Regions from separate parts of the Undibacterium sp. Ji50W genome, predicted to be linked through region 1. Evidence: predicted binding sites of a transcription regulator. Region 1 holds the regulator's gene; the other holds the start of a gene.

Evidence for each region. The regulator FliA, encoded in region 1, starts transcription of late flagellar genes. The targets are predictions, from matches to a motif close to CTAAAGTTTNNNNNNNNNNNGCCGNTA.
Region 2: a site for FliA is predicted at 7,128-7,154, ahead of fliD (flagellar filament capping protein FliD). Genes of this name have one in related genera too.

The regions. Positions count from the first base shown of each region.
Region 1 is NZ_JBMPOX010000001.1:55,635-66,519, reverse strand. It holds gene flgA (flagellar basal body P-ring formation chaperone FlgA) at 1-373, shown strand, start outside; gene flgM (flagellar biosynthesis anti-sigma factor FlgM) at 516-824, shown strand; gene ACO0K9_RS00330 (flagella synthesis protein FlgN) at 827-1,318, shown strand; gene motD (flagellar motor protein MotD) at 1,463-2,299, opposite strand; gene ACO0K9_RS00320 (flagellar motor protein) at 2,333-3,073, opposite strand; gene ACO0K9_RS00315 (RNA polymerase sigma factor FliA) at 3,055-3,786, opposite strand; gene ACO0K9_RS00310 (MinD/ParA family ATP-binding protein) at 3,791-4,633, opposite strand; gene flhF (flagellar biosynthesis protein FlhF) at 4,626-5,960, opposite strand; gene flhA (flagellar biosynthesis protein FlhA) at 5,957-8,044, opposite strand; gene flhB (flagellar biosynthesis protein FlhB) at 8,041-9,192, opposite strand; gene ACO0K9_RS00290 (MFS transporter) at 9,431-10,678, opposite strand; gene ACO0K9_RS00285 (FAD-dependent oxidoreductase) at 10,745-10,885, opposite strand, start outside.
Region 2 is NZ_JBMPOX010000001.1:358,745-369,629, reverse strand. It holds gene ACO0K9_RS01835 (dTDP-4-dehydrorhamnose 3,5-epimerase family protein) at 1-497, opposite strand, end outside; gene rfbG (CDP-glucose 4,6-dehydratase) at 526-1,665, opposite strand; gene rfbF (glucose-1-phosphate cytidylyltransferase) at 1,690-2,460, opposite strand; gene ACO0K9_RS01820 (tetratricopeptide repeat protein) at 2,457-4,661, opposite strand; gene ACO0K9_RS01815 (flagellin) at 5,101-6,588, shown strand; gene ACO0K9_RS01810 (flagellar protein FlaG) at 6,689-7,072, shown strand; gene fliD (flagellar filament capping protein FliD) at 7,190-9,202, shown strand; gene fliS (flagellar export chaperone FliS) at 9,246-9,716, shown strand; gene ACO0K9_RS01795 (flagellar protein FliT) at 9,723-10,058, shown strand; gene ACO0K9_RS01790 (flagellar hook-length control protein FliK) at 10,064-10,885, shown strand, end outside.

The DNA of each region.
Region 1 (10,885 bases):
TTATTATGTGACTGCCAATGCCATTTCCCATGGGCAAGTCATTACCATGGCCGATCTGAGCAAATTACGCGGCGATATTTCAAAATTGCCGGCCGGTGTCGTCACCAGCCCTGAACAGGCTGTCGGCAAAAGCATGCAGATGTCACTGGCTTCCGGCAGCATATTGCGGGCAGATGTCCTGAAGAGCCCGGCAGTAGTACAGCAAGGGCAATCGGTACGGGTAATCAGCACTGGCCCTGGCTTTCAGGTGGCTACCGATGGGGTAGCGCTGAACAATGCTTCGGATGGACAAGTTGCCAAAGCGAAAACAAGTTCGGGACAGACCATTAGCGGCATCGCCAAAAATGGTGGCATCATAGAAATAGTTTACTAGCAAAAAAACAAGCAAAAAGAATGCCTGAAAGAAACATTATTAAGATGGTGCAATATTTTTTTGAGGTAAGGTTAAAGTTTAAAATTACACAGCCGATAAACTGGATGTAGATGTTTGTAATTCCCACACTGAGGGTATCGCTGTGAAAATTGATGACGCACTTAACAAGACCTCAGGGCTTCCCGTAAGCCCGCAGCAGGCACGCACGGAAAAACCGGCAGATAACACGCCGGCACCTGTTGCGAATTCGTCGAAGGTGCAAATTTCGACCCTGTCCACGCAATTGCAGGCTCTGCAAAGCACACAGGCAAGCAATGCTGTATTCGAGACGAAGAAGGTGGAAGAGATCAAGCTGGCCATTTCTGAGGGACGCTTTCAAGTGAACTCGGAAAAAGTCGCTGATGGGCTTCTGGAAACAGTCAAAGACTTACTTAACGCAAGAAAACGCTAGCCATGAGCCCAACAAGTTCCGGACATACCGCAATTGAACAATGCCTGAAGGAAGAAGTCGTCACCATGTCTTCCCTGGCTGAATTGCTGAAAAAAGAGCAGTCCGCACTTGTTGATAGCGATGTCAGCTTACTCAACGATTACACCCAAAGCAAAGGGCAACTGGTAGGCAAGATGTCCGAGCTGGAAAAAAAGCGCAATGCGTTTCTGACACAACTTGGTTACCGGGCAGACCTGGATGGCATGAAGGCGTATTTGCAGCAAGCTGGCCGTGCCGATGATGCAGGTACACACTGGGATCAGCTTCTGCAACTGTCGATGCAGGCAAAAGAAGACAACAAGACCAATGGTCTGTTAATTAATCGCCGCCTGGCACAAAGCCAGGCCATGTTAAGCGTATTACAACAGGGAAACCAGAACGCTTCCCCCATGTATGGCCCGAATGGCCAGTCCACGATCAGGGGCACATCAGGCAAGGGCTATATCGCCACCTGATACGGCCGACAGATGCTTCCCATAAAAAAAACAGACCCTCGGGTCTGTTTTTGTTTTAGCGTGCCAAACACAATGCAGTCTCGCATCAAAATCTCACATCTGAGTCCAGCATCAAAGTCTAGCATCACCGTTCGCATCACAATTTTATCGCAGAGGCGTCGTCACAGCAGCCGGCACCGATACCGGCGCTGGTACAGCCACAGAAGCTGGCGCCGCTGGCGAGATGGGCACATCCACTACCGGCTCTGGTAATACCGCCAGTATGGTCACCGATACCCGGCGGTTCCTGGCCCGGCCCTCGGTCGTGTCATTGTCACTGACCGGCAATTTCGCCCCCTGCCCTACGGCTGTCACCCTGATTTCATCGACACCGTTTTCAGTCAGCAACCTGGCCACCGTGCTGGCGCGTACCGCCGACAATTCCCAGTTGGAAGGAAAAATCGGGTTCTTGATGGGGATATTATCGGTATGCCCCTCGACCTGTATGGCATGGGTATCGGCCTTGAGGACGCCTGCAATCGCTTTCAAGGCCTGCACCGAATCTATATTCAGGCGTGCCTCGCCTGGTGCAAACAACAGGCTGGCATTGATTTCTATGGTGATGCCGCGACTGGTCTGACTGACCCTGACCTTGCCTTCCCGCACCAGCGGTTCCAGCACTGTCATGATATCCTTGGCCATGGTCGTCATTTGCGCCTTTTCTTTACGCAAGGCTTCATTTGCGCGGCTGTTTTTTACCAGAGGCAGCGGGTCAAGCTTGACAATGGGTTCATTCGGCCTATCCACGGTCTTGGGATTCACCATGACCTTGCCAAAAGCCCCGGTCAGCGAATTCGACAAGACCCGGTATTTGCCCTCATTCAGAGAGGAAATCGCATACATCACCACAAAGAACGCAAACAACAGGGTAATAAAATCGGCGTAAGAAACCAGCCAGCGATCGTGGTTCTCGGGTTCTTCGTGGTATTTTCTTCTGGCCATAGGGTTCTTTAAGGCATCACAGCAGGCAAGCCATCAATTTCTATGATTGGTTAATCGCTCTTCCACCACGCGTGGGCTGTCGCCCAGGGCAATACTGTAAAAAATATCAGACAACATTTCCCGCCGCGTGACTTCCCTGTTGATGATCTCTTTGAGCTTGTAACTGACCGGCAAAAACAACAGATTGGCCATGCCCACGCCATAAATCGTTGCCACAAAGGCCACCGCAATGCCGCCGCCCAGCTTGGATGGGTCAGTCAGGTTTTCCATCACATGTATCAAGCCCAGCACCGCACCCAGAATACCGATGGTGGGCGAATAACCGCCCGCCGCTTCCCAGATCTTGGCAGCCTGGCGCTGTTCCATCTCATACAGCGAAATATCAACATCCAGGATATCCTTGAGCCGGATCGGGTCGATGCCATCGATCACCAGGCGCAACCCCTTGCTGATGAAGGGATCGATTGACGCATTCATATAGCGTTCCAGGCTGAGAAAGCCCTCTCTCCTGGCGACCACACTCCAGACCAGGGCTTCTTCAACATTCTTTTTGCTGTTGTCCGGCGGCTCTGACACCACCCAGCGCAACATGCGTACGCCCCGCATAAAGGCCTTGATGCGGCTTTGCATCAGCACCGCACCGATAGTACCCACCACTACGATGACAAAAGCGGCTGGCTGCACCAGGGAAGAAAGACGGCCACCTTCCAGCAACTGACCAGAAACGATGCCGACAACTATCAGTAAAAGTCCGACTATGCTAGCCCAGTCCACGCCTTCTCCCTTAAGTACGCCCTGAGCCTGGCTACCGCCTGACTATGCAATTGCGACACCCGTGATTCGGAAACACCCATCACGGCCCCGATTTCCTTCAAGTTCAATTCTTGCTCATAATACAAGCCCATCAGCAATTTTTCACGTTCGGGCAAGCTGTCAATCGCCCCGATCACGGCATCACGGAAATCATCATTCAACAAATCCTGCAGGGGATCGCCCGACAGGTCAGAACAATAATGATCGAGGAAATGCTCTTTGGTGTCGGCGTCATGAAAGTCTTCGTAATACACCAGTTGATGGCCGCCACTATCGGTCAGCATGTCCTGGTATTCCTCCAGCGACAGCTTGAGTGACTTGGCGACCTCGGTTTCCAGAGGTGGCCTGCCCAGCTTTTGCTGCAGGGTATTCATGGCATTTTCTATCTTGCGCATGTTCTGGCGTACGCCGCGCGGCAACCAGTCGCTGCTGCGTAACTCATCCAGCATGGCGCCACGTATGCGCTGCACAGCATAGGTTTCAAACTGGGCACCATGCGTGTCTTCATAGCGGTTAACTGCATCCAGCAAACCTATCATGCCCGCCTGCACAAGATCATCCACCTCCACACTGGGAGGCAGACGCGCCTTCAACTGGTAAGCAAGGCGCTTGACCAGTGGGGCGTGCTCCCGGAGGAGGAAGTTTTTATCTGACTTTCCGCTAGCGGTGTACATGTGATTATATTCCGAGACCGACACCCAGCTCAGGGACTCCCTCTAAACATAATGTCGAACGCGCAGTCGTCGCCAATTGTTCCGCCAGCCGGGAAAAAGCCAGCGAAGCACGCGCTTTTGGAAAAGCATCAATCACGGAGCGTCCCAAATGCGCAGCCTTTCTTACATGTTCATCTTCCGGCACATGGCCGACATAGTGCAAAGGCACAGCCAGATAACGGCTGGCAGCCTGCGCCATATTTGTGTAAATCAATCTCGCCTCATTTTCTGATGCGCCGGATACCAGAATACCGTAACCGCGCCTTCCTACCCTGTTGCTGACCCGCTTGATCAGTCCGTATGCGGCCTTGATCATATGCGGATCGGCAGAAACCTGTATCACCAATTCACTGTCATCCAGTGATGCCAGCGCAAATGCGTCATTCGCATTGATGTCGCCATCGACCATCACCAGGTCTGCCTGGTTTGCCACGACATCAAACACTTTGGTCAGTTGCCGTGCACTTTCTGGCGGCAAAGCCGACGACAACGACGCCTGCCTGGTCAGCATCGTCACCGACAAGCCAGCAGCCACCATTTTGATCGCTTCCTTCATTGTACGCTGTTGTCTCGCTACATCCAACAAGGTACGATCATTGCTTGCATTCAGCCAAGCACCCACGCTATTGTCCGAGGCCCGCGCATCGATCATCAATACCTCACTACCCTGCTTTGCCAGCGATACACCCAGATTAACCAACATGCCACTTTTTTCATCTTCCTTCAAGGCCGACAGGAAAGTGAACACCCTGGGTTTGGGGCTGGCCAGCATGCGGCGCAAGCCTTCTGCCTGATCAAAACTAGCCAAGGGACACCTCCCTGGACACAGCAGCACGCGCACCATTCCCGGCACCCATGGTGCCAGCCATCAGCAAAGGCAATTCTTCATACAGCAGGCGGAAGGCGGCTGTCTCGCGTTTCAGTTTAAAGGCACGGTCTATCAGGTACAGCTTATTGGCGATATGCAGATCTTCTGGCACCCGCTGGCCGCTGGCAACGTAATACACCATGAGTTTCTGACGTATCGCAATATCCAGCGCACCACCTATGGTGGCAGCTTCGTCCAGCTTGGTGAAAATACAACCCGCCAGACCATTACCCTGGTAAGCGCGTACCACTTCGCTCAGGGTTTCGCCGGTGGAGGTAGCATTCAGGCACAGCAGGCGCTTTACCGGAGTGTCTGTTCCTGACAACATGGCAACCTGTTCGGTCACCATTTTATCGCGCTGACTGACACCCACAGTATCAATCAATACCGTATGCTTGTTCTTGAGTTCGGACAAGGCGATGCGCAAATCTGCCTCATCCTTGACGGCATGCACCATGACGCCGAGTATCTTGCCGTAAATGCGCAATTGTTCAAAACCGCCAATACGGTAGCCGTCAGTAGTGATCAAGGCCAGTTTGGAAGGCCCATGGCGCATCACGCAACGCGCCGCCAGCTTGGCCGTGGTCGTGGTCTTGCCGACGCCGGTCGGCCCTACCAGCGCATACACACCGCCTTTTTCCAGCATTTCGTTTTCATTGTCGATGGTGGACAGATTACGCACCAGCGTATTCTTGATCCATTCCAGGCCATTTTCGACCTTGCCAGCTTCCGGCAATTTTTCTACCAGATAGCGTGACAAGCCTGCACTGAAACCCGTGGCCAGCATTTCACGCAGGATTTCTGCCTTCTGCGGATGCCGCTTCTGGGTCTGGGTCCAGGATATTTCTGCCAGTTGTGACTCCAGCATGCTGCGCATGGAGCGGATTTCCGACATCACATTATTCAATTCACCAGCGCTGACAGCAGCTTCAATATCGGCATCCAGGGCGATCGCCGGTTTCAGCGGTCGACGGATGACGGCCGCTGCTTCAACTTGTGCTTCAGCCTGATAGCGCGGTGCAAAGCGTGGTGTATCGGGTATGCGTGGCACTGGTGGCGCTGGCGACACTGATGGTGACACCAGTGCTGGCGCTTCATCACCGGATGAAGGTGCAATGGCACTGATGGCTTCATCCGCCATGGCCAGTATCTCGACCTTGCCGCCGACATTGCGGTTGGACAAAATCACCGCATCAGCGCCCAGGGCATCCCGCAACATGCGCAAAGCTTCGCGAGAAGTATTTGCGGTAAATTTTCTGACGTTCATGATTGCGCTCCAACCAGGCTGGTGACTTTAATTGTTTTTGTTTCAGGTAATTCTGCGTGCGATAAAACTTTCAGTTGCGGCACCGTGCGACGCAAGAAGCGCGACAGCAAGGCCCGCAGCGGTGCTGGCACCAGCAAGACCGGTGTCAGGCCCAACTGTTCCTGGTGCTGGGCAGCGGCTTCGGTCTGGGTCGCCAGTGTGTCGGCCAGACCCGGCTCAATCCCGGCACCATCGGCACCACTGGTCTGCAGGGCTTGCATCAGCAGGCGTTCCAGACGGTTATCCAGCGTCATGACGGTCAGTTCATTCCCGGTCGGGAAGATCTGCTGCACGATGGCACGGCCAAGCGCAATCCGCACCTGGGCAGTCAGCTCAGCGGCATCCTGGGTATGCATGGCCTGCTCTGACAGGCATTCGATGATGGTACGCATATCGCGGATATGCACGCCTTCAATCAACAGGTTCTGCAAGACTTTTTGCAACACAGACAAAGGCAGGATTTTCGGTACCAGTTCTTCCACCATCTTCGGCATATCCTTGGCCAGGTGATCCATCAGCAACTGCACTTCCTGACGACCCAGCAACTCGGCAGCATGTGAAGTGATCAAGTGATTCAGATGCGTGGCGATGACGGTGCCCGAATCGACGACGGTATACCCCATCGCCTGCGCCTGATCGCGCATGCCGCCATCGATCCATACGGCAGGCAGGCCAAAGGCCGGATCATTCGTGACCGTACCAGGCAAATTGCCAGTGACCATACCCGGATTAATCGCCAGATACTGGCCGCTAAGGGCTTCACCAACACCGACTTCCACCCCTTTGAGAGTGATGCGATAGGCCGAAGGCTTGAGTTCAAGATTGTCACGGATATGTACAGGCGGTGACAAAAAGCCGACTTCCTGCGCAAATTTTTTGCGTATACCCTTGATACGACGCAGCAACTCGCCTCCCTGATTTTTATCCACCAGCGGGATCAGGCGGTAACCCACTTCCAGGCCCAGGGTATCGACCGGCAAAATATCCTGCCAGGTGGCTTCTTCCATCTCTTGCGGTGCGGCTGCGGGCGCATCCTGTTTTTCATCCATGGAGGGCGGCATCTGATTGCGTTTGTTCAGCAGATAACCACCGCCGCACAAGATTGCAGCCAGCAAGATAAAGGCGATGTGCGGCATGCCGGGTATCAAACCCATGCCACCGATAATACCGCCGGTAATAATCATGACCTGCGGTTTGGCAAACAACTGGCCGATCAACTGGCCACTGATATCCTGGTCACTGGCAACACGCGATACCACCACACCGGCTGCAGTAGAAATGATCAGGGAAGGAATCTGTGCCACCAGGCCATCACCAATCGCCAGCAGCGTGTAGTTTTTCAGCGCAGCGGCAAAATCCAGGTCATGCTGGACCATGCCGACAATCAGGCCGCCGACAATATTGATCACGGTCACCATGATGCCGGCCACCGCATCACCACGTACATATTTACTGGCACCGTCCATGGCACCATAAAATTCGGCTTCTTGCGCGACTTCAGTACGGCGGCGGCGAGCTTCCTGTTCGGCAATCAGGCCGGCGTTCAGGTCGGCATCAATCGCCATCTGTTTGCCTGGCATCGCATCCAGGGCAAAACGGGCACCGACTTCAGCAATACGGCCCGCACCCTTGGTCACCACGGTAAAGTTAATGATGGTCAGGATGATAAACACCACGATACCGACAGTGTAATTGCCACCAATCAGAAAGTGACCAAAAGCCTCAATCACCTTGCCCGCTGCATCCGGGCCGGTATGGCCCTCGGTCAAGACAACCCGGGTAGAGGCCACGTTCAGCGACAGGCGCAACATGGTACTGACCAGTAAAACGGTTGGAAACACCATGAAATCCAGCGGCTTGATGGTGTACAGGCTGGTCAGCAAAACGATAATCGCAATCGCAATATTGAAGCTGAAAAACACGTCCAGTACAAAGGCCGGCAAGGGCAAGATCATCATTGCCAGCATCAGGATAATCAGGAAAGGCGCGGCCAGCGCCCGGGTATTCATACCGTTCATCCAGGCAGGTAATTTGAGGCTATTCATACTGCGGCTCCTGCTTGATTATTCGGGTCCAGCTCAGGTGGTACATATAAGTCATTCGGTTCCATCGGTTTGTTTCCTGCGCCTGGGCGATAACTGCGTAACTGGTAGACATACGCCAGCACCTCGGCCACGGCGGCGTACAAGGCTTCGGGAATTTCATCGCCCAACTCAGTGTGCTTGAACAGTGCACGTGCCAGCGGTGGTGCTTCCAGCAAAGGCACCTTGTGTTCCTGTGCCAGTTCACGAATCTTGGCGGCCACTGCATCTGCCCCCTTGGCCACCACTTTCGGTGCGCCACGGCCACCCTCGGTGTATTTCAAAGCCACGGCAAAGTGGGTCGGGTTGGTGACCACCACGTCAGCAGTCGGGATTTCAGACATCATGCGGCGGCGTGCCATCTCGCGCTGCTGGGCACGGATTTTTGCCTTGATTTGCGGATTACCGTTCGCCTCTTTTGATTCCTGGATCACTTCCTGATGCGTCATCTTCAGTTTTTCAGCGTATTGCCACATCTGGTAAGGCGCATCAATCGCCGCAATCACCACCAGCGAACCGACAATGGCCAGGAAGCACACACCCATCATGTGGCCAACGTGGGCCGGCCCGGTTTTCAGCGATTCCAGTGGCAGGGCAAAAATCGCATTCTTCTGGTTCATGATGACTATCCACGCCACCACCCCGACCAGAACGGTTTTAATGATCGCCTTCAGCAATTCCACACCGGCACGGGTGGAAATCATATTGCCCAGGCCGGAAATAGGGTTCATGCGTCCAAAATTGGGCTGCAGGGCTTTGGCACTGAACAGCCACCCACCAATCAGCAAGGGCGAGCCCAGCGCAACGATCAGCAACAGCACCGCTATCGGCGCAAATGCCACCAGCACGTCCCATAGACTGGCACCGATCTTGGAAAAAAGTAGCTCAGGGTCATAGATAATTTCGCGCTCCAGCGTCAGGCCGGTAATCAAGACGTGATTCAATTGCCGGACCAGGCCATCGCCCATGGCCCATAGCGATCCACCCGCTGCCAGCAAAATGGTGCAGGTTGACAGTTCACGCGAACGTGGAACATCGCCCTCTTCCCGCGCCTGTTCAAGGCGCTTGGGCGAGGCCGGTTCGGTTCTTTCGAGATCGCTATCTTCGGCCATTGCCGACTCCTGTTATTTCCGCAAAGCAACCAGCACACTGATTACACAAAGCTACAGGTGTGATTATTGGCTATGTCAGAAGCACAAGATGCTTGGAATAAAGGAGGAAATACCCCTTAGCTCTGGGGAAAGAATGGCCCTCTGCGCTCAAAGGGCCATGAAAGGCTGAAATCTGAACGCCAGCCTGATGGCAAGACATTCAGATTTAGTTGTTTGAAGTGCGGTTGAAATGCCTTGATCAGGCAGGCACAGCCACAGGTGTTGCCACCATGCGGTGAATGAAATACATCATGACAGCAGTCAGCAGCACGGTGCACACCAGAATATCGCCCAGCAAATCAAAATGCAGTATCGCGCCACCAGCAGGCTGGCTGACGATCATCCCGGCAACCACAGAGCCGACACCACCGGCAATTTGCTGCAGCGAGGAATTGATCGCCATGAATGCGCCCCGGCTGTCAGCGGCTGGCACAGCTGACATCATTGCCTGGGCGGGAATCATGCGCGAAAAAATACCGACAAACAGCAAGACATTGACCAAAATGACCATAGGCAAAGGCGTGACGCCAAGACGGGTGTAGATCACGGCCATGACGATCGTCATCGCAGCTCCGAACAAAAATACGCGATATTTGCCAAACTTGTCGCTGAGCTTACCAACCAGAGGGCCAGTGATAATCGCACCGAAGCCTGTGACCAGATAAATCATCGGCAATTCCTTCATCGAAATACCCAGGTTATTGACCGCAAAGGCGCTGCTGAACGGCATCAGCATATAACCGCCTATGCTCAGAAATCCTGTCGCGGCAAATGCCAGCAAATACCTGGGTGTTGCTATCGTGTCTCTCAAATGATGGAAAGGATTGCGGTCAGACTGCAACTGCAAATGCGCATCAATCGGCTTCAGGTTCACAATGATGATGACGCCGACGATAGCGGCCATCCCCACGATCATCATGAAAGGCGCATGCCAGCCCAAGTGCGCAGACAGATACAGACCAATAGGCAAACCCAGGATCTGGCTACCGGCAAAAGCCGTTTGCAATACACCCATGACCCGGCCGCGCATACTGAAAGGGAACAAGTCTGTCGTAATCGCCATCACGATGGCACCAATGACGCCGCCAAACAAACCCGTCACGATACGTGCGAATAACAGGAAGTAAAAATTAGGCGCAATCCCGCACAGGAAGGTGCCCAGGATAAAGCCGCAATAAAAAAACATGAGCAGCTTTTTGCGGTCAAAACGGTCAGCAAAACCAGCCGCTGTAAAACCGGCGATACCAGCGCTGAAGGCATAGGCAGATACCACCACCCCAAACTGTGAAGGTGTGATATTCAAAGCTGGCATCAGGATCGCACCCAGCGGTGACATGATCATGAAGTCCAGTATGATAGTAAATTGCAAAAACGCCAATATGGCGAGGACAAATTTTTGATAGCCGGTGAACTGCGTTGGCGGTTCGGTAGAAATAGTTTGAGTCATGTTTTCTTTCTTTTGCATTGAAATTCAGACTCTTTATTATGGTCTGAGTTCATATTTTTTTTGTAGTCAAGCAGCTTCTCTGAAGCCCTCTTTTTGTAATAGCACATCCTGATTTCCAGAAAAAAATTCCCTGAAAAACGGTACTGCCTCATAGGAATGAAAGACCTGGGTAAATTTCAACGTTTCCGCTGCGGTCTCTGCATTCCG
Region 2 (10,885 bases), 300 kb from region 1:
CTCACCGCCAGGGGCCAGGTGATGGCCAAACGGCTATCCATGGGGTGCACGCCCATTTCACTGGCTGGCATGTAAGGCTGGCTATGACAATACAACATTTCCACCTCATCCGTCATGGTCTGGAAGCCGTGGGCAAAGCCAGCCGGTATCAGGTAAGAGCGCTGATTTTCGGCAGACAGCAAGACGGCGTGCCAGTGCAGGAAATGCGGTGAGCCTGCGCGCAAGTCCACTGCGACATCCCACACCTCCCCTTTCATGCAACTGACCAGCTTCATCTCGGTAAATGGTGGCAATTGCAGATGCAGGCCCCGTAATGTTCCCTTGCGGGCGGTATAGGTGTGGTTGATTTGTGCTATTGGTGTTGTCCAGCCAAGCTCTTGCATATCGTCGGCACAAAATAGCCTTTGCAGATAACCGCGCTGATCGCCACGCGGCTTCCTTTGCACTATTTGCAAACCCGCTATCGGTGTCGGCAAGAAATCAAATCGCCCGGACATGCTCATCGACCTTTTGTGATTAACAACTTCATACCGGCTGGCCTGGCTGGAATTGTGCAGTAGATTGCGCTGCTTGCAAATAAGCATCCATATCGCGTGCGCACAGCACCTCCGCCGACATGCCATTTTCAAAATCACGGTACCAGCGCATGCTGTGCTCTACGGCAGCATCCAGTTTCCAGCGTGGGACTATCCCCAGTGCCTGCCTGAGCTTGCTGGCATCCAGCGCCAATAATCCGGCTTCATGCGGGCCACTGATTTCGGTAGCGAATGCTATCTGCCCCTTGCCATACGCGGTATGCGCCAGTTGCACCACTTCCCTGACGCTGGCAGCACCATCCGGGCCTATATTCCATGCCAGGCTGGTCGCCGGATTGCTCCAGGCATATTGCGCCAGACATAAATAGGCCGCCAGTGGCTCCAACACATGTTGCCAGGGGCGCACTGAATCCGGCCGCCTGATTTGCAGGGTGTCACCATTACGCCAGGCCCGGACTGCGTCCGGCAACAGGCGGTCTTCTGACCAGTCGCCACCGCCGATGACATTGCCAGCCCGTGCCGCCAGTATGCTGGTGCCCTGCGCTTGCAGGAAAGAAGCGCGATAGCTGGCCAATACCAGTTCTGACGCCGCCTTGCTGGCGCTATACGGGTCATGCCCGCCCAATTCTGCGGTTTCGGGATACGGTGCCAATTGCTCGCGGTTGCGGTATACCTTGTCGGTGGTCACGATCAGCGCAACTTTCACGTCCGTGCGGCTACGCAATGCTTCAAGCAGGTTGGCGGTGCCAATCACATTGGTTTCAAAAGTCGCCAGTGGTTGTTTATAACTGGCTCTGACCAGTGCCTGGGCCGCCAGATGAAACACAATGTCAGGCTGGGCCGCATCCACCGCCTGTTTGACGATGTCAAACTGGCGTATGTCACCAAAGTGGCTATGTATCTTTTTATCAATCTCCAGCGCATCAAACAGATTCGGGCGCGACTCTGGTGGCAGTGCCAATCCATGCACTATCGCCCCCATGCGTGCCAACCAGTTGGCAAACCAGGCACCCTTGAAACCGGTATGCCCGGTCAACAGCACTCGTTTACCGCGCCAAAACCCGGCATCGGGCACGGCATGCTTACTTTGCACACTACTTTGAACACTGTTTTGAACGCTATTTTGCATGCTTACCATCATGTTTACTCATGTTTACCACACGCGCCAAGGCGCATTCCCTGACTGCCACAAATCTTCCAGCAGATTTTTCTCACGCAGGGTATCCATGGGTTGCCAGAACCCGGAATGCTCAAAGGCCATCAATTCCTGCCGCGCCGCCAGGCCGTTTAAAGGCTCGGATTCCCAACTGATGGGGTCGCCATCGATCAAATCCAGTACTTTAGGAGACAGGACAAAATAGCCACCATTGATCCAACCACCGTCACCGCGCGGTTTTTCGGTAAAACCAGCAACCAGGTCACCTTCACGCTCCAGCGCACCATAGCGCCCCGGGGGCAAGACCGCAGTTACGGTAGCCAGTTTGCCATGCGCCTTGTGAAAGGCGATGGAAGCAGCAATATCCAGATCCGCCACCCCGTCGCCATAGGTAAAGCAAAAAGCCTCTTCATTTTGCAGATAACGGGCAACCCGTTTGAGCCTGCCACCGGTCATGGTATCTTCACCGGTATCCACCAGCGTCACCTTCCAGGGTTCGGCATGATGCTCATGCACTTCCATACTATTGTTTTGCATGTTGAAGGTGACATCCGACATATGCAAAAAATAATTGGCAAAATATTCCTTGATCAGGTAACCCTTGTAGCCGCAGCAAATGACGAACTCATTCACGCCGTGGGCCGAATAGGATTTCATGATGTGCCAGAGTATGGGGTGGCCACCAATTTCTATCATGGGTTTAGGCTTGAGATGGGTCTCTTCGGAAATCCGTGTCCCCAAACCGCCCGCCAGGATAACTGCTTTCATTGCTCGGGTCCTTCACAATAGATATTCCACATCTGACGATAGGCTTTTTCTACTGAACGGGCAAATGCCGGTTCATCCATCAGCAGCGACTGTTCCATTTCTGTACGCAAACTGCCACGCAGATGGCGCAAGGCGTCAAGATCATGCGCCAGGATGATTGCTTTCTGGGCGTATTCGTCTTCCGTACTGGCAATCCACTCTTCATGCCCTGCCGCTGTCAGGATACTGGCACCGATACGCCCTACCGATGGCCGGTCCGTCAGAGAGATGAAAGGAATCCCCATATACAGAGATTCCAGCAAAGTCGTCCCGGAATTATGCGGGAAGCAATCCAGGCCGATATCAATATGCTTGAGCACTTCCCACGAAGGTGTACTGAAGCCAATCAGCAGCCTCGATCGGTCGATGCCATAGCGCATGAAGCGCGATGCCATTTCATCCTGCACCTGGGGATCCTTGAAATCGCCGCTATTGATGATCAGTTGTGAATTTGGCATGGCATCAAGTATGGTTGCCCACACCCGCACCACCCTGTGGTTGATACGTGTCGAACGTGACAGACTGCCAAAGGTAATCACCCCGGTTGATTCAAATGGTGGCGGGCCCAGTTCTGCCCTTCTGGTATCCGGCCTGTATACATAAGCAGGCCCATCCAGGCACCAGACTTTTTCGGCAAACAGATGCGCGCAATTGTCGGTGATGGTCGGTTTGTCGGTCAGGTAATAATCGATGGCACTCAGACCGGTGGTATAGCCATATTCCAGCCAATGCAGGGACACCGGTGCGGGCTTGCGGGCAAATACCGGCAGGCGGTTACCATTGGTATGGCCGGCAACGTCGACCAGGATATCGATGCCGTCCGCCCGTATTCTGTCAGCCAGCACATCATCGGTCATGTCACGCGTTGACACCCAATGGTCGATCTGTTTTTTATAATAGGCAGTGACATCGTCTTCAAATGGGGGATTGGCATAGGCGTAGACCTCCACCTGTTCCTTGTCATGCCCTTCCAGCAGCGGCAACAAGAAATATTTACACACATGATTATAGAAAGCCTGGGTCACATAACCCACCTTCAGGCGCTTGCCAGGGATGCGCGCATTCTCAAACTTCTTCCACTGGGCTTTCAGCGGTGCGGCAAAGCGCAAGTCAAATTCATGGTAGGCGTTATAAATCACCTCTGGCGTCAGGTCCGGGTGGTAATTCAGGCAAAACAATAAATTGGTGTAGATCTTGCGATTGAAAGAAGACTGTCCGTCTTCCCTGAACGACAAGGCCTTGATATAAGCTTCGATGGCTGCATCCAGGTGGTTGGCTTCCCGCAGGGTGTCACCATAGGCCGCCCAGATTTCAGGAATATCCTGGGTCAGTGTCAATGCATGCTGACCGCATTCTATCGATTCCTGTACCTGGCCATTCTGGCGCAAGGCATCAATCAGGTTAGGATAAACCTGCAACAGATCCGGTTGCAGCTCCAGGGCATGCCGGTATTGCACAATGGCGAAGCTGTACATGCCGTGTTCACGGTAGGCCAGTCCCAGATTATTAAACAGGTAAGGCAGACTTGGGTCGATCTGTATGGCCCTGGATATATTTTCTATGGCTTCTTCAGTCCTGCCAATAAAGCGCATGGCATTACCCAGGTTATTCAGGCCGACCACCATGGTCGGCTGTATCGCCAGGGCTTTTTCCAGATAGACGATGGCATCGGCACAGCGTTCCAGGGAAATCAGGACATTACCCATATTCACCAGGATGTGCGGATTGGTCGGCAACAGCTCCAGCGCCTTGGTCAATACTATGAGTGCTTCGGGAAATTTAGCCTGCTCGATACGGGCTACACCCAGGTAATCCCAGACTATGCCGTCACGCGGCAGGTATTTGGACAGCCACAAACTGATCTCTTCCAGTTGCACATATTGTTTACTGAGCAGGTATTTATTAAAGATACCGAAAGCGATTTTCCGGTTATCCGGAAAATGTGGCATCACGTCGAATGCCAGTTTCAGGTACTGGACGCCTTCGTCGCACTGGTTCAGGTCACCGCATATCCTGGCCAGGGCATACAGCGCATCCGGATGACGGGGGAAATGCCTGATGATATTCAGGCAAACCTGTTTGGCCTCGGGCAAAGCACCTGCATCAAAGTGCTTGTTAACTTCGCGCATTGCCTTTCGTGCATCAAAACTGGATTTGCTCATGCCTGCGCCCTGATAAGGTGTAATTATTATTCAATAAATAGCCGATATGTTGATCAGCTAAGCTGATTTTGCATTTCTGCTCATTTCCCGGCATTTTTGCGCTGCAATAAAGGCTGCCTTGCCTGCGCGCTGCCTTTTTAAACAGGAAAATACCAGAAACTACTAGCTCAGGCTTATTGTATAGCTAATGAATTCGTTTCCATATGTTAAATAAGGCCCTAAAACTAAATCAAATTTAGCCCTAAAGTATTTAAAAAAAGCGCCGACAAGCGGAAACATCTTTAAAACTTGAGCGAAAAAAATAACATTTATTTTCAGAAACACGCTAAAACTTTTTTAGTCTCTACCGATACCCTTTACAACGGCGGTCCAATAGTCAGCACGAAAGACCAAAGTTTCAGGCTACTACGCCAATTTGAATAACTTAGGGAGAATTACCATGGCTGTCATTAATACCAATATTGCATCGCTGAATGCACAACGCAACTTGACTACATCGCAATCTGCGCTGAACACTTCCCTGCAACGTCTGTCTTCCGGTCTGCGTATTAATAGCGCGAAAGATGACGCTGCTGGTCTGGCAATTTCCGAACGTCTGTCTTCTCAAATCGGCGGCTTGAACCAAGCTGCACGTAATGCGAACGACGGTATCTCTCTGGCGCAAACCGCTGAGGGCGCTTTACAACAGATCGGTGCCAACTTGCAACGTATCCGTGACCTGGCCGTGCAATCTGCCAACGGCTCCAACAGCGTTTCTGATCGTGCCGCTCTGAACAACGAAGCAGGTCAGTTGATTTCTGAAATTAACCGCGTTGCCAGCAGCACCAACTTCAACGGCGTGAACCTGCTCGACGGTAGCTTCTCTGCACAAACTTTCCAAGTTGGTGCCAACGGTACATCAAACGATCAAATCAGTATCGCCTCCATCACCAGCGCAAAATCTAGCGCCCTGGGTGTGGGTGCATCTTCCAGCTACGCTACCACAGTAGCCGGTGCCGGTTCAGTTACCACGACAGCCCTGGCTGCCGGTGACCTGTCCATCAACGGCTTCCAGGTTGGCGCATCTGCAGCTGACGGTGTATCTTTCTCCAACTCCACAGGCAGCGGCATTGCAAAAGCAGCAGCAATCAATGCGATCAGCGGCAGCACAGGCGTAACTGCAACTGTAGGTTCGACAACCATTGCCGGTACAGCCAGCACATCCGCAACAGCGATTGCCTCCGGCGACGTCACTATTAACGGCGTGAATCTGGGTGCCTTGAATGCTTCGACTTCCGGCGCACAACGTGGTGCACAGGTAGCAGCTGCTGTAAATGCGATCAGCACACAAACTGGCGTTACTGCTACCTTCAATACAGCAACTGGTGCAGTTGCACTGGCTGCCGCTGATGGCCGTAACATCACTATTACAGCCAGCACCAACGCTGCTGCCGCTGCTGCCAACACAGGTATTACTGTATCGGCAACTGGCGCAACTGACGTCAGCACCTCGACACTGTCCCTGACTTCCACCAGCTCTGCCGGTATCACCCTGGCAAACGGTACTGGTACTGGTCTGACAGCTGCCAACCTGACTGGTGGTTTCACTTCTGCTTCGGTCACGGTCGGTGCGGGTGTCTCTTCACTGAATCTGGGTACCGCTGCCGGGGCCACCGCCGCGTTGTCGACCATTGATGCGGCGTTACAATCGATCAATAGCTCCCGCGCTTCTCTGGGTGCGTATCAAAACCGCTTCTCTTCCGCGATTGAAAGTTTGCAGACTAACTCTGAAAACTTGACAGCATCCCGCAGCCGTATCCGTGATGCAGACTTCGCCCAGGAAACAGCGGCTCTGACACGCGGTCAGGTCTTGCAACAAGCTGGTACAGCGATTTTGGCTCAGGCTAACGGTTTGCCAAACGGCGTTCTGGCCCTGTTGCGTGGCTAATAGCAGTAGGCTTATGTAAATTAGGTCTATACTTAAAGCATAAAGCATGTCCCCCTGGTCAACATTTTGACCAGGGGTATTTTTCTTGAAGGAAAAGATCATGGACATCCGATCGATAGGGAGCACTTCTCAATCTGGACAACTGATCACGGACAGACCAGCAGGAACTGACGCCAGTGCATCGGTACACAAGTCAGCGGCTGCTTCAACGCAAACCATCGATGCCGTCAAAGCTGCATCATCTGCATCGTCACCGCCAAGCATCGATAAAGTGACCAAGGCAGTCGACGATATCAATAAAACTATCCAATCTCTGTCACAGTCTCTAGAATTCAGTGTTGAGGAACATAGTAATAAAGTAGTCGTAAAGGTAATTGACCAGCAGACTAAAGAGGTATTGCGTCAGATTCCTTCCGAAGAAGCCCTTGAAATATCGCGTTCGCTAGATAAACTGCAAGGTCTCTTAATCAAACAGCAAGCTTAATCATTTATTTATTCAGTCTTACACCTAAATTTTAAATTGGCACGTAAATTCCCCTCTAAAGTCTAGTTTGCCTTAGCCGATAATTTAGTACAGTACGGTCTGACAAGGGGGAATAACGTGGGCATACAATCAACAGGCTTAGGCGCCAATCTGGACGTCAACGGTCTGATTTCAAAGTTAATGACGGTCGAGAGTCAGCCCCTGACCACATTGGCAACAAAAGAAGCCAGTTTTCAGGCCAAGCTGTCTGCGTATGGCACGCTGAACAGCGCACTCAGTGTTTTTCAGTCAAATGTTACCGGCCTCAGCAATCTGGGCACCTTTCAGTCACTGACTGCATCTGCTGGCGACAGCACTATCCTGTCAGCCACCACCACCAGTGTTTCCACCCAAGGCAGCTATAACGTCAATGTGACCAAGCTGGCACAGGCACAAACCATTTCCAGCGCAGGCCAGGTCAGCTCTACGGCCAGCATAGGCAGTGGCACCAGCACCACCATCAACTTCGAGTTTGGCACCATTACCGGTGGCACTTCGGCAAATGGTGTATATACAGGCTCCACCTTCACCCAGGATGCGACACAGTCGATAGGCACAGTCACGATAGATGGTGCCAATAATTCACTACAGGGCATACGCGATGCCATCAATGCCGCGAATGTAGGCGCAACTGCAGCCATTGTTGGCGACGGTAGTGCCACCCCTTACCATCTGGTTCTCACATCAGCCAAGACTGGTGCGACATCCAGTTTGAAAATCACGGCCACTGGCGATGCCGCCATACAAAGCCTGGTCAATTATGATCCGGCCGGCACCCAGAACCTGACAGAAACAACAACAGCACAAAACGCCGCGCTGACGGTCAACGGCATTGCCATTTCCAGCACGTCGAATGCAGTAACCGGTGCGATACAGGGCACCACACTGAATCTGAGCAAAGTCGGCACCACCAGTTTGTCACTGAGCGCCAATACCAGCGGTATCCAGTCGGCCATCAATGGTTTTGTAAAAGGTTTCAATGATTTCCAGTCAACATTAAAATCTCTGACTGGTTATGATGCCAGTACCCAGAAAGGTGGCATCCTGATCGGCGACTCTACCGCCAGGAACGTGCAAAGCCAGATCAGGTCGACATTAAGTGCAGCCGTCAATGGCCTGGGCGGGAACATTACCACCCTGTCCAGCATAGGTATCAGCTTTCAAAAAGATGGCACGCTTTCAATTGACTCATCCAAATTGCAGACGGCCCTAAGCAACAATTATTCAGAAATAAGCGGCTTGTTTGCTTCCGTCGGCAAAGCTACGGACAGTCTGGTCGGGTATAGCAGCTCGACTACGGCAACCAAGCAAGGTGCATATGGTCTGGAAGTAACCGCAATTGCTACTCAGGGCGGCTTAACGGGTAATCTGGATCTGACTACGGGCAACACGACCATTGCAGCCAATACCACCATCAATGTCACGCTGAATGGAAAAACCGCTGCCGTCGCACTGGCAGCAGGCTCGTACACTGCATCGTCGCTGGCGACGCTGTTGCAAACATCGATCAATGGCAATTCCACCTTCAAAGACAATGGTTCCACCGTCACTGCAACTATTGATGGCAGTGGTTTCCTGAAATTGCAATCGACCAACTATGGCAGTGCATCCAATGTCACCCTGGCGGATGGCACTGGCACTGGTGCTGCCAGCCTGACAGGTACTGTTCTTAACGGCACTGCCGGGGTGGATGTTGCGGGCAAACTGAATGGCATTACTGCCGCCGGCTCAGGGCAATACCTGACGGGTGCCACCGGCTCCGATGCAGAAGGCTTGAAAATACTGATCAGCGGTGGCGCACTCGGCGCACGCGGTACGGTCAATTTCTCCAGGGGTTATGCGTCGCAGGTAACTTCCCTGCTTTCCACGGTGGTCGGCACCTCTGGTTCAATTTCCAGCGCAACCGATGGTATCAACCGCAGCATCAAGGATATCGGCAAGCAGCGCGATATCCTGAACAGCCGCCTGTTTGACACAGAAGCACGTTATCGCGCGCAATTTACAGCCCTGGATACGATTGTGAGCAGCCTGAACAATACAAGTTCATTCCTGACACAGCAACTGGCGGCATTGACGTCCAGTACGAAGTAAAAGTAGTTAGCAGAATAGAAAATATCAGAGAGGATTAACCGCTATGTTTGGCTCATCTCAAGTACGTGGTGCAAATGCCTATGCCAAGGTCGGTATAGAGACTGGCGTGGTTGCTGCCAGCCCCCATAAATTGATCGTGATGCTTTTTGAAGGCGCAATCGTGGCGATCTCCAATGCTTCACAGCACTTAAGCAATGGAGAAATAGCCTCGAAAGGCCAGTCGATTTCCAAAGCAATTGCCATTATCGAAAATGGTCTGCGCGCCAGTCTCGATAAAAAAGTGGGGGGTGAAATAGCCGACAACCTTGACTCCCTGTATGAATACATGACCGCCCGCCTGATTAAGGCGAATCTGGAAAACAATGACGGCATGCTCAACGAAGTCAGAAATCTGTTAAAAGATCTGAAAGCCTCGTGGGAAGCAATCGCACCTGCCAGTGAAGCCGTCATGGAAGCGCCAAAAATGAACGTTGACCCACTGTCTCCTCGTCCTGCCAACTTTGTTGAGGCTTGAATCAAGATGAATAGTCTGGAACTGATTACATTGTACGAAAATGTTGCAACGATTACGGGCAATATGCTGGAAGCCGCCCGTTCGCGCGACTGGGAACTCTTGGGGCGACTGGAAAGCGATTGCTCAAGCCGTGTCCAGTTATTGCGTGAAAATGAAATCCCTTCCGATCTACCAGCCGATATGCGTGACAAAAAAATCCGCATCATCAAGCAGATACTGGCAGACGATAAGGAAATTCGCGATATTACCGAACCCTGGATGGCGCAATTATCGGACATGATGAAGAGCTCCAGCACCAGCCAGAAACTCTCCCGGGCTTACGGCGCTGGCAATAGCGCCTGACGCATATGCCTGCGCGGCTCGATATACTCACCAAACCCGTAGCCAATATCGAGGCACCGGCCGCCACGGCCGCGATTACCGAAACCAAGCAGGACATCACCCCAAGGCTGGCACAACTGGTCACGGGCCAGCTACTCAAGGGTGAGGTCCTGTCAAAACTGATGGATGGCAGTTTTACCGTCAGGGTAGCGGGTATAACAGCAAAAATGTTGTTACCCGAAGGTAGCAAGACCGGGGACCAAATCCCCTTGCGCCTGATTGGCACTGAACCACGCCCTACCTTTTTACTGGAAAGCGATACCGACGCCCACCTGTCCGGCAACCTGCCGCAATTATTGACACCCACCCCGGGCAAGCCCGGACTGCCTCCTACTTTACAGAATTATGTTGCGCCACAGCCAGCAGAAGCAGGCAAGGCAACACCTTTGCCTGCTACCGGCAACAACACCCCGGCCACAATTACTGAAGCCCCGTCCGAAACAGATGCCTCGGCAGTGGTCACCCTGTCCGGCAACAAAAGTACGTCACAAACCGGCAATGCCTTGCTGGACAAGGCGCTGACACCAGCGCTACCGCAGTTGGCAACATCAAAAATAACCGGAGCCATCGGCAACACCAATGCTGTCGACACCACTCCCGATCATTTGAGCAGTGCGCCCACCTCATTAAGCAATACCGGCAAATTAATAGACCAGATTTTGCAAACCGGACGCCAGACCGGCACCAAAACCAGTATCAGCAGCGATGTACCCATTCTTGCCAGTCCTGCAGAATTAAAAGACGGCATCAGGACTGCCGCCAAACTGCAAAATCAAATCAGTGCCAGC